Regions from separate parts of the Virgibacillus sp. 6R genome, predicted to be linked through region 2. Evidence: riboswitches for the same ligand, from Rfam matches in the RefSeq annotation. Region 2 holds a riboswitch; each other region holds the start of a gene.
What was found. Region 2 has a riboswitch for thiamine pyrophosphate ahead of thiT (energy-coupled thiamine transporter ThiT). Riboswitches for the same ligand answer to the same signal wherever they lie in the genome.

Region 1 (4,289 bases), 370 kb from region 2:
GTCTTCTCCGCTTTTGTATCCTCACGATAATACAACTTTTTAGCAAGCAAGGTTTGTGAAACGAGAACCGTACCACTCACTGCCCAATATAACGGAAGTGCAGCTGGTGTACTAAACGAAATAAACCCAATCATAATCGGAGATATTAAGCCCATTATGGCCATCTGCTTTTTTTGTTTTTCCTCTATACCAATCAAAGATACACGAGATTGCAAGAAATAAACAGCTGCTGCAACAAATGGTAAAATCATGTCCACTTGCCCCAAATCGAACCATAAAAAGGAGTGCGAAGCTATCTCCTGTGAGCTTCGAATCGCATGATAAAACGCAATGACAACCGGGAATTGCAATAACATCGGAAGACAGCCCATGGAACTTAATGGATTGAATTGATGTTTTTTGTACAGCTGCATCATTTCTTGCTGCATTTCCGCTTTGGAGGCAGCATCTTGTTTGTTCTTATATTTCTGCTTCAGGGCATCCATGTCTGGCTTCATTTGATTCATCTTTGCTTTCATTTTTGCCCCATTTTTGATTTGCTTAAATGCTAGCGGCATTAACAGCAAACGAATGAGCACCGTTATAAGAACAATGGATAAGCCATAATCATCACCAAACAGTCCAGCAACATACTTAATCATTGGGGGAAAAGGATTTTGAAAACCCATCATTCCTCCATCTGCCTGACATCCAGTAAGCAGAACAAGTAAAGTTAAACTAACAACACCGTATTTCTTAAGAAAAGTGAATATAAAATGATCGTGCATATTTTTCCTCCTCGTTGTAATAAATCCATAAATTGTAACGAGAAGGGAGAGTGGTCTGTATCATCATCTGGGGAAGTTATTTGACTTGCCTTTTTAACGACCCATTGAAAGATTTCATCGCACATCCCGAATAGTTCTTGTATCGGTAATAAGCGATAACGTTCATTATGATACTCTCTTATTTGCAAGTGGTGCGTATCCATCATATGACCAAATTGAATAGCCGTAAACGAATATGCAGACGCCATCGTCAATAAGATGCTTAAATAAAAGTAAACTGGTGAAGCATCATTAATGAGCTCATTTATTAAATCCATCATTTTATATTCACCTCCTTTAACGACCTATTTATCCCATTATAACACAAGAAAGCGAATAGATTGGTTGGGAGAATATGACTTTTTGCCCTTTGAATGAATTTTTCAAGTATGGCTGCATCATTTAGATTTTAAAATCCAACCAGCACTATCGAAATTTGTCTAACTAACATGCTCTGACACGGAATTTCCATTATTTCTCTTTAAACTTTTAGCTACGACAATAAGCAAAGCTACGAGTCCCGTAATATCAGTCCATACTACTGGATATATCAACAATAGTAGCGGTAACAGCTACCTTATAAAGGAAAAATTGGGGAATTACTGTTACGAGAACTGGAACACCCCCAAGTAAAAGGGCTCACTTTTTGGTATAACGGATGAATGACCCCACTGTTTCTTCCTGTTTGATGGGTTACCATCCTACTTCTTTCTCTAATACGGCAATGGATGATTTGGGGTGCTTTTTTTCATCTGCCATGCAGTTGCTAAACCTACAATACCTCCACCGATGATTATGTAATCATACATACAATAATTCCCCCTTGCTTAGCTTCAGCTGCTCTCCATTCTATATATCATTCATATTATCCTAATTAACTAATTATTTATAATTAAACAAGTTTTTAAACTTAAAATATTTCCTTGATACAATATTTTAAAAACAGGCAATAGGATACTGTTTTTATACGGAATGGAATTGTGAACTGCGGTGATTTAGTTATGAACTTCGAGCAACCTATTTGTGCACTTCGGGCGAATTGGTTGTGAACTTTGGCGTTCTATACTATAATCGCTATGACGTATGATTAAAATTGCATAGCTAATTGCACTAGGGGAGCTATTTTAGATGGCTGAGAGGAATCATTCTGACCCTTATTACCCGATCTAGATAATACTAGCGTGGGGAAGTGCAGTCGTGACCAACTTACACTCAAGAAATTCTGTTAAATGATAATTGGCGAAGACTGCATTCCCAGCGAATGCAGTTTTTTTGTATGTATAAGAAAGTATAAACTTAGGTGCTTATGGATAATGAAATAACCGAATAGTCACGTCCAGCTCCACCGCCCAGCAACTAGGCGACTTCACGAAATCGCCTTACGATAAGTCATCATCGGTTCGTTACCTCACCGTGATTCCTTTATCTCAGTTGATTCGTTCCATTCGCTATGTTGCTAAACGGGCGCCCCGCGCCTTTGTTTATGTAAAAAATTGGGCGAAACACTGTTCTTGGTATGATTAGTCCAGGCGGCCATGTTCAGGAACAGTTGGTTAGCCTTGTAGTGCTATCAAAGGGCTACACCTTAATAAAAATTTTAGGGAGGAAGAACGAATGAAAGATCAAACCATTATTTGCAGCCAAAGTAAAATTGCAGGATGCGATTTTGCACTTTACCCGATGACAGATCAATTTGTACATGTCATTATGAAAGCATTAGAAGAAGTAGATACATCAAAGGTGTGGGTAAAAACAACAGACGTCGGAACATGTGTCAGAGGGAAAATCGTTCATGTATTCGATGTTACCAAGGCTTTGTTTCTCCATGCCGCTCAGACTGGGAATCATGTGGTATTTAGCGGGACGTATTCCATAGGCTGTCCTGGAGATTCCGCTGGTGACGTTTTCTTAGCAGAAGATGATATTAGATTAAACGAAGCACAAAGCAGCAAGATTCAACAAAATATAGCTGGGAAATTTTCTCTCTATCCATTAGGCGGCGGCGACTATATGGATATGATTTACAGTCAAATTGAAGCAATGAAGCAGGAAGGTATCCACGTATCATCAATTCACTATGCCACTCGTTTAGATGGAGAAGGAAAAGATGTATTTAATGGTTTGGAACAAGTATTCACCAATATGGAAAAGAGCGATTCTCCCCACACAGTTATGACTGTAACGATCTCAGCTAATAGTCCATCTAAAAAGGATGTGGACAACAATGAATAATTGGCGATTAAAAGAAATCATTGTCATGTCCGTGTTATCGGTCGTATTTGGAATTGTTTATTTAGCTTTTCTCCCTATAGGAAAGCTACTTGCATCCTTTATGGGACCTATAGGTTACGATTTTATTTTTGGTATCTGGTTTATCGTATCCATTATTGCAGCTTATATTTTACGGAAGCCTGGTGCAGCGTTTTTGTCCGAAACCATTGCAGCTACCGTTGAAATGCTATTAGGAAATGCGATGGGACCGATTATTATTGTGACAGGGATCATTCAAGGTCTTGGCGCTGAGACAGCTTTTGCTGCTACAAGGTATAAACGCTATTCCTTGTGGGTGTTGATGCTTGCCGGAGTAGGCGCAGCGATTTTAAGTTTTATTTGGGGCTATTTTCGTAGTGGCTATGCGGCTTTAAGCACACCTTATGTAATAAGCATGCTCGTAGCTAGAATGCTAAGCGGGGCGATTATTTCTGGTATGCTTGGAAAAGCAATTAGTGACTCCCTCGCAAAAACGGGCGTACTGTCCAGCTTTGCTCTGGGTAAACAAATGCATAAAGAGAGGTCTGTATCATGATACAAGTGAATGAGCTTTCCCTTTGGTTTGAAGGACATGAACAAGCCGTTATCAGCAAACTATCCTTTCATCTGAATGCTGGTGAAACAATGCTATTACTTGGACCGAGCGGAAGTGGAAAAAGCACGTTAACCTGTTGCTTAAATGGGATCTACCCTCGAGAACTCGATGGAAAAACGGAAGGAAAAGTCCGTATTTTCGATAAAAATGTACAAGCTACAAAACCTGGAGAAATCAGCAAGCATGTCGGTGTCGTATTTCAAGATCCTGAGAGTCAATTTTGTATGTTAACTGTAGAGGATGAAATCGCTTTTGGACTGGAAAATATAAATACGCCAAGGGAAAAAATCGCAGCCAAAATCGATGAAGCATTACAACTCGTTCATTTAACGGAACATAGAGAAGCTACCATCCATTCTCTTTCAGGAGGACAAAAACAGAAGCTAGCCCTATCCTGTGTTTTAGCACTCGAACCAGATTTCGTTATTTTAGATGAGCCTACCGCTAACTTAGACCCGTTAGCCAAGCAAGAATTTATCCAAACGATGAAAACCATCCAACAGGAAAAGAAAATTGGACTTATTGTTATTGAACATCAACTAGAAGGCTGGGTCACTTTTATACAACGAGCTTGTATATTATCAAGACAGGGACAATGTATTTTTGATGGTTCTTTA
Region 2 (4,289 bases):
CATATCAAGCAGAAAAAGCTAAAGAAAAAGCACTGGAAGGTCAAGAACAATTAGATGAACTGTTTAACACCATGAAGTATATGGAAAAAACGGCGAAGCAAATAACTCAATCCTTGGATAATTTTGATCAATCATCAAACGAAATTGCAACAATTATAGCTATGGTACAAAAAATTGCCGATCAAACAAATTTATTAGCTTTGAATTCTTCTATTGAAGCGGCAAGGGCGGGCGTACATGGAAGTGGGTTTGCCGTAGTTTCCAAGGAAATTGGCAAGTTAGCAGAGCAAACAAAGCAATCCATCACACAAATAACCTCACTCATATCAACCTCAAGCCAAGTTAGTCAATGGACGAAAACATCTATGGGAGAAATAGAAGAGGCAGTTGGATTAAGTATGTCGTTTTCGGAAGCTACGCAACAATCTTTTCAGCATTTAGTAAAGACCATTCAATTGAATGAGCAAGAAGCAAAGATTGTGCTAAAAGAAATGAACGAATTCAAACAAGTCGTTCATGAAATGGAACGAGCTGCTTCTAGTGTTGTAGTAGCTGCTGAGCAATTAAATGAAGCGACAAATAAGGCATAAACGCATTCGAGAGTGGGCAAGAGATGATAGAAATTGTTTTTTAGATGACAGTTGATTGAATGAAGAGAAAGGCAGCGAACTTAGACAATCGCGACTGCAAGTAGTTTACAATCTTAATTTATCAATATGTACTCGGATTTAAATCAAGAGGAGCTGATTATCGATGATGTGGGTCCACCGCTAGTAAAAGAGAGAAACTTGTATTTTTTACACTATAGGAAAGCTTGTTCTTTACGATCATTGATTGTGAAGGAAATAAGATTATGTTTTGTTAAGAACTGGAAGTTTTTTAATTGAAATCAAAGGTATACTTTCCATATTTTAAGTACGATGCTGAAATGATAGGGGCTTTCTGTATCATTTTCATGACAGTAAATGATGCATCTGTCTTGAAAAATGCGAGTAATACGATTTGGCTGATGTAAGCCGATATAGAAATGTTGAGCGCAGGAGGGTGTTAAGTGCTTAGCATAATGTATTACACGTGCATTGTTATTTTTTAAAAAAAAGGTAGTAGCATTTTTAATCAAAAGCGAGATTTCTTAATACAGAAACATTCATGCAATAGAGCAATTTGAATTTATAAAAATGAGTTATCGGTTTTGATGGTATTACTATGGTCGTTTCAAGGCAAAGGCGTTTATAAAGAGCAGAAAGCTGTTCAAAAAACAAATTATTTATTATAATAGATGAAATCAAATACATAGAAACCACAAGGGGAGCCTTTTAGGCTGAGATAGAACGATTGAGTTCGGACCCTTTGAACCTGTTTAGTTAGCACTTGCGTAGGGATGTGGGCAACAAAGATTAGGTTAACTCATCAAAGTCTCATTCGCTTTTAAATGCATGAAGAATTCTGTATTTATAGAGAATGACTGTAGGGTGATCCTTTCTGCACAAATAATGAATCCACGTTTATATTAGCTATGCTTCCCTTGAGGTTTCCGTGAAAGGGGAGCAATTTTAATGATAAATGTAAGATTATTGGTGATGATTGAGGCAGCTTTCTTCGCCGCATTTGCAATGATTCTAGATTTTTTACCTTCGATTAAATTATCACCCGCTATTTCCATTTCCTTTGCAATGGTTCCGATTTTTATTCTGACATTTCGCCGGGGAGTCATAGCAGGGGTGTTATCTGGTTTCTTATGGGGCCTATTGCAAGTAATGCTAGGAGATGCATATTATTTAACACCTCTACAATTTTTAATTGAATATTTTATTGCCTTTGCATTTGTTGGCTTTGCTGGTTTATTGTATCCTGTCATTCAAAAAAATGTTCAAAATGGAAATAAAAAAGTTGCATTGGCCTGGGTGGTGGCAGCAACATTAGTAGGCAGTATTGCGAGGTATTTCTGGCATTTTCTTGCAGGAGTCATCTTTTGGGGAAAATATGCACCTAAAGGTATGTCGCCAGTCGTATATTCATTCATTGCAAATGGGGCGACTATGCTAGGCGCGTTTGTGTTCTGTTCTGTCGTTCTTGTAGTCCTTTTAGCAAGTGCGCCAAGATTAATTCAGACAGATGAGTTTACGGCAAAAAGGAAAGCTTCTTAATTGTCTTAGGTAAATCTAACAATAGCTGTAGAGCCGATTGCTGCTCATGCATAGAAGGAGAAGTGAATGGGCAATACTTTTTACGCAGGATTTTTTGCATTGGCATGTATCTTTTTCCATTAGAGTTATTCTTATACTTGGTTTCGTGCAGTTGAAAATCAATATTAACCACTATTCATTTCTAAAATACCGTCACCTAGTATAGTAATAAATATATACAAAAAACTGTTGCAAACGATTCATATAAGTCGCTTTGCAACAGCTTTTTATTAGCTTAAAACGGATTCGTCGCCCACTGTAGCGATTGTTTAATAAAGATTCGCGGATGTAATTTCAATTGAGCAACCATATATTCAGCTAGATCCTCTGGCTGCATGTATTTATCTTCGTTCTTTTCCGCTAACTGGTCACCAAAGGCAAGCTCAGTAGCAACAAGGCTTGGATTTAAGGTGAAAACTCGAATGTTATTTCTTCGTACTTCTTGCATTAATGCTTCGGACATACCTTGGATAGCAAACTTGGAAGCACTGTAAGAAGTTGATCCTGCTGTGCCTTTTAATCCGTTACTGGAAGAAATCATAATAATGTCGCCTTGATTTTTCTTGATCATTTGTGGCAAAACAGCGCGAGTAACATGATACGTGCCGAATACATTGACCTCAAATGTATGTTTCCACGCTTCTGGTTCCATTTCAAGAAAATTTCCATGAGCCCCAATACCGGCATTATTAATCAAAATATCTGCAGATCCAAGGGAACTTTCTAGGTCGTTTATTGCTTGATTAATTTCTTCTGAATTTGCAATATCAGCGACTGCATAACTAGCCTTTACCCCATACGCTGTGGCTTCTTTTACAGCAGCTTCGAGTTTGCTTTTTGTCCGCGCGATTAATCCGACATGTACGCCTTCTTTAGCTAAGGCAAGCGCAGTAGCCCGACCAATTCCCCTGCCAGCACCTGTAATATAGGCAACTTTTCCTTTAATCTCCTGTCCCATGATATATCATCCTCCCTATTACCTCTTATTGTAAGTATAAATAAGAGAAAACGTAGATTCAAAAAATTGCTTTGAGATGGAGGGAATAGGGAAGGAAAATGTTGAAAACAATCACACTAAATGGATAGAATCTTTAACAAAACCATCTCCATTCGAACAAGAGACTTCTCGATAAAGCAAGTGTCGTTGCATATAGACTTCTTCGATTTGGATCAGGTTTTCATCATAAATCATACGTGTACAGCGTGGATTAAGTTAGCCAAACATAATTCAAGCTACCTTTACCGTAAATTCAGCTATTTGTTTATGAACGTAAGTACCCTGGCTTCAAGGCTGAGCGGTAGAATGACTTGATCATGAAGGACCGAAAGTCGCACACCAACATATAGTGTATCGCAGCCTGAAAGTCGAGCGTCGTATTCGGGAGGTCGTGCACCAAGACGTAAAAGTCGTGCATCGAATTGAGGAAATCACGCAGCGCATCGAAAAAGTTGAGCGCCGCATCCGGGAGGTCGCACACCAAAGTGAAAAAGCTGAGCACCACAGCCGAGAAGTTACGCATCGAAGTGAGGAAGTGGCGCACCAGAAATATGAAAAGATTTGATCCATCTAAAAATGTTTTACGTAACAAGTGAAAAACTTATTTTCTGAATTGGGTAAGGCAGTGGATAGTGAAGTGGTAGCTTTACTTTTTTGTTAAGTTGAAAATAATGGTTTTTTACATAATAATTTCCATTAAATTATAGCAGTTAAATACGCTGATAGCTGTTTTTATATGCTCTTCATGTACAATTGAATCTTATTTATGTCATAATAGACTTGTTTAATATGGAAACAAATGAGGGATGAACGTTATTAAAAGCTCTACTAATCGCTCCTTATCCTGGGTTGGCTGAGATGGCTAAGAAAGTAAAAACACCTGATTACATAGATGTTCATATTGAAGTGGCTAACTTGGAAGAAGGTGTGAAATTAGCACAAACTGCTGAAGAAGATGGTTATGAATTAATTATCAGCCGTGGCGGGACAGCAACAATGATACAGGAAAAAGTCTCATTGCCTGTTGTACCAATTGATATTACAGGTTACGACATGTTGCGGGTGTTTACATTAATAAAAGAAATGAATAATAAAGTAGCTCTGTT
Region 3 (4,289 bases), 860 kb from region 2:
GCAATTGTAGATGGATTGAAAAACTATTTTGAAGCAAGCTAGAATGCTTCCATCTAGGGACGTTTCGAAGGAGAGGAAATTATGAAACGGAAACATATCATCACCTTTATTGTTTTATTGCTTATGTTTATATTTACATCAGCATGTACGAATAACGATAAAGAAGAATCAACTCAGTCCAATGATGAAAAAAACGGTGAAACAAATCAGAGCTTACAGCTTCCTGAAGCGGATTTACAAAAATTAGATAGTGGCAAAGATGTAAAAGCTTTACAAATTGCTTTAAAGAATATTGGCTACGATATAAAAGATAATGGTGAATTTGATGATGCTACTGTATGGGCTGTTACAGACTTACAGATGCAGAAAGATTTACCTTTAACTGGTATCTATGAACAAGAAACTGCAAAAGTGGTTCGGCAACTACTTGAAGATAAATCTAGTGGTTTTGAAGCGGGTAAAGAATTGCCTGTTAAAGCAGAGCCTGTTACCACGGATAGTGGGACAAAAGTTACTGCAAATCCCCACGAACAATTAGTATTAGTAAATAAGGAAAATGCCCTACCACCAGACTATACGCCTGTGGACTTAGTGACACCCAATGTTCGTTTTCCTTTTACTGAAGATTTACCGAAAAAACAAATGCGTAAAATTGCTGCTCCAGCGCTTGAAGAGTTATTTGCAGCTGCAGATAAGGAAGGCTTGGAGTTGTTTGCCCAGTCTGGATATCGTTCCTATGATCGGCAAACATCGATATTTGCTTCTAATGTACAATCTTTAGGTGAAGCAGAAGCAAACCAAGTAAGTGCTCGTCCAGGTGAAAGTGAACATCAAACGGGTTTAACGATGGATGTGACTAGTCCTAATGTTGATTTCCAATTAAACGAGGATTTTGGAAATACAGATGAAGGTAAATGGTTGGCAGAGAATGCGGCTGAATATGGATTTATCATTCGCTTTCCAAAGGGAAAAGAAGAAATTACACAATATCAATATGAACCATGGCATATTCGTTATGTTGGTAAGAAAGCCGCTCAAGAAATCATGAAGAATGATCTAACATTAGAGGAATATTTATCTCAAGAATAAATGTATATCCGAAAGCAGAAAAACTCCCTTCTGAAATAGAAATATAGCAGGGAGTCTTTCTTTATAATAATTAGATAGAATATTAGTAATGGAGTGTCATGCACATTTAAACTAATGCTGTGGAAGGGATTGGCCACATTGCTTGATTTTCTGCCATATCCCAGAACATATACTCAAAGTAACTTGTCTTGACAACGATATCTTCTAATAGAGCCAGCTCATGCTCTGGTTTATCTTTAGCAATAGCATTTATTAAATCAATGCAGTCGTTAGCAAGTGCTGTGAATTCATCTGAGGAATACATTTGTACCCAACTCCCATAAAATTCATGTTCCAATGCGTTTGGCCATGTTGCTAGTATTTTCCCTATATAGTTATAGCTCCAGGCACATGCGAGAACAGCAGCGATTGTATTTTCTACGCCACCTCGTTGAGAGACATTTAGCATATAACTTGTATATGCAGTCGTTGTCGCAGCTGCTTCTGTTTCTTCTAACTCTTGTGCGGTAATACTGAATTTACTTGCATAGTTACGATGCAAATCCATTTCCATATGCAATGTGCCGTGTAATAGATTGGCAAAGGTTGTCATAGTTGTTAAATCATTTGCCTTTGCACTACCTAGTGCAAACAGACGGGAATATTCGATTAAATAAACATAGTCTTGCTTCATCCAATGTTTAAACTTTTCTTTGTCCAGCCAACCTTCCCCTAGTCCCTTCACAAACGGGTGCTCCAAATATGACTTCCAAATGGGCTCCACCTTTTTCCATAAACGGTCTGTAAATAATGGTTGCACGTTTAATTCTCCTCTTCCATGTTATTATTTTAATGCTAGAGAAGTTATGGAAACAACTCACCTTTGCAGTTTTGAGGAAGATCACTTAGCTCTGTAACGAAGTGAAGCAAAAGTCATAAAAAATCCCATTCAACGATTGTAAAGAATGGGAGTGCATGCTTGACTAGCTTGTTAATCTGTTGCAAGTCATCACTTCCCTACGCTAGTGTAAACTAGATCAGGTTCAAAGGGTCAAGTTTCCTTTCTCAGCAATAAAATTGCTCCCCTAGTGAAACATATAGTATGAAACTATTTACAGGCTATTTAATCATATTTGATTAAATAGAGCAAATAAAATGAGAAAACAAGTGTTATCTTTATAGATTGATAACTTGAAATAGCCAAACTATGTTTGTGTATTTAAACAATTAAAAAAAGGAGATGGGGATAGGATGTACCCCGTCGATTTTTATATTATCAGTTGCATTTTCATGTTGTTAGGGTGGTTCATTTTGGAACAAGAAATTACTCATCGTAATTTCAGGATTTAATGAATCAATTTTTAAAGGCAATAAAAATCAGTTAGCTAAAGTCGGATTATTTCAATAGGGTATGGGTGTCTTATTGATTCTTTTCCCTGTTGTGGAATATTTTTTAAACGACTGGGATTATGGATAGTTGTTGCCCGCTTATTCCCGTACCGATTGAAATATTTATAAGAATTCAATTCTTAAGTATAATTAAATGGATACTTTGCATGCTTTTGGTCTGTTAAATGGTACTCAGTTTGGGTAGGATGAGGGTAGAGTATGTAAAGGAGAGGAATATTCATGCTTTTAGAAGTAATTACAACGAATTTAACAGATGTGATTGAGGCAGAGCAGTATGGTGCAGATCGGATTGAACTTAGTCCTGCAATGGCGGAAATTGGCTTAACACCAAGCTTCGGTTTACTAAAAAATGCGGTAGAAGCTGTAAACATTCCTATGAATGTAATGGTTCGTCCACATAGTCAATCGTTCGTATATAATAAACATGATTTAGACACAATGAAAGCGGATATAGAGTTAATTAAGAAAGTTGGAGCAAATGGGATTGTTATTGGTGCATTGACGGTTAAACAGACCATTGATGAGGAAGTTTTAAAACAGTTGTTGGATGTGGCTGATGGTTTGGAAGTAACCTTCCATCGGGCGTTTGATTTTGCCCGTGATCAAGTAGAAGCATTACAATGCTTAGCAAAATATGAGCAAATTACAACGATTTTAACAGCCGGTGGTAATTATAAAGCTCCTGACGCAATTCCACAACTGCAGCAAATAATTGATTTAGCCAATGATACGCATTTATCCGTTATGGTTGGTCACGGTTTAAGGCCAGAGACATTTGCCGATGTCTATCATCAAGTAAAGCCACAAGCCTTTCACTTTGGTTCAGGTGTACGAATAAATAATTCGTTTGCTCATTCGCTTGATCGTAGTAAAATACAACAAGTCAAAAGAACAATGAAAGGAAATTAGTTTTTTCAATAAAAATACCTGGGTTTTATCATTCATAAAACCCAGGCTCAAACTATTATTTCTTTGTTTTCGGGTTAAAAGCATCTTTAAATCCTTCGCCGATAAAGTTAATTGATAAAATGGTTAACGTTATTAACAAACCAGGTGGTAACCATACCCACCACAGGTTTTCGAACGTACCAGGGTCACGGGCTGCTTGTAGCATATTCCCCCAGCTTGGCGTGCCAACTGGTACACCGAAGCCAAGATAACTCAATCCAGTTTCGGCCACAATCATCGCTGCTAATAAAAGTGTTGCCTGAACGATAATGGTTGATATGACGTTAGGGAGTATATGTTTAATCATTACTTTAGAAGGCTTGGTACCGATTGATACCGCACTTAATACATATTCATTTTCCTTTTCCGACATAACCTTACTTCGAATTACTCTTGCGGCTCCGGTCCAGCTGAGTAAGCTAATAACAAGAATTAATGCTAACACACCACTGTCAACAAAAATCGCTTGTAATACAATAACAAAAATCAGGAACGGGAAATTCATCATAAAATCAGTAAATCGCATGAGAATACTATCAATTTTATTCCCGTAATAACCTGAAATTGTTCCTATTAACGTAGCAATGAATATAATGATGGCCGTACAAGAAAAGCCAATTAATAACGATGTCCGTCCACCATATAATAGCATGGTAACGATATCCCTACCTGCACTATCTGCACCAAGCCAATGTTCAGCAGAAGGCGGTGCTTCAACAAGCTTTGGGTTTATGCGACTCGGATCAATATCAGATAAAAGTGGTGACGCCATGGATAATGCTGTTACAACTAATAGGAAAATAAGACTAGCCATTGCAGGAATATTTCGGATAAATTTTTTTCGGGCCATTGCCCATTGTGAT

Region 1: linked by a shared signal. The riboswitch ahead of BKP57_RS13270 (YkoF family thiamine/hydroxymethylpyrimidine-binding protein) and the one ahead of thiT (energy-coupled thiamine transporter ThiT) in region 2 are both predicted to bind thiamine pyrophosphate.
Region 3: linked by a shared signal. The riboswitch ahead of tenA (thiaminase II) and the one ahead of thiT (energy-coupled thiamine transporter ThiT) in region 2 are both predicted to bind thiamine pyrophosphate.

The regions. Positions count from the first base shown of each region.
Region 1 is NZ_CP017762.1:2,914,302-2,918,590, reverse strand. It holds gene yidC (membrane protein insertase YidC) at 1-767, opposite strand, end outside; gene BKP57_RS22150 (hypothetical protein) at 713-1,087, opposite strand; partial or broken gene BKP57_RS23455 (FAD-dependent oxidoreductase) at 1,465-1,615, opposite strand; TPP riboswitch at 1,909-2,011, shown strand; gene BKP57_RS13270 (YkoF family thiamine/hydroxymethylpyrimidine-binding protein) at 2,421-3,038, shown strand; gene BKP57_RS13265 (ECF transporter S component) at 3,031-3,612, shown strand; gene BKP57_RS13260 (ABC transporter ATP-binding protein) at 3,609-4,289, shown strand, end outside.
Region 2 is NZ_CP017762.1:3,284,966-3,289,254, forward strand. It holds gene BKP57_RS14995 (globin-coupled sensor protein) at 1-590, shown strand, start outside; TPP riboswitch at 1,296-1,399, shown strand; gene thiT (energy-coupled thiamine transporter ThiT) at 1,557-2,147, shown strand; gene BKP57_RS15005 (3-ketoacyl-ACP reductase) at 2,422-3,144, opposite strand; gene BKP57_RS22215 (hypothetical protein) at 3,533-3,748, shown strand; gene BKP57_RS15010 (PrpR N-terminal domain-containing protein) at 4,042-4,289, shown strand, end outside.
Region 3 is NZ_CP017762.1:2,425,771-2,430,059, forward strand. It holds gene BKP57_RS10905 (N-acetylmuramoyl-L-alanine amidase family protein) at 1-42, shown strand, start outside; gene BKP57_RS10910 (D-alanyl-D-alanine carboxypeptidase family protein) at 82-1,089, shown strand; gene tenA (thiaminase II) at 1,196-1,888, opposite strand; TPP riboswitch at 2,066-2,165, opposite strand; gene BKP57_RS10920 (copper homeostasis protein CutC) at 2,698-3,387, shown strand; gene opp4C (oligopeptide ABC transporter permease) at 3,443-4,289, opposite strand, start outside.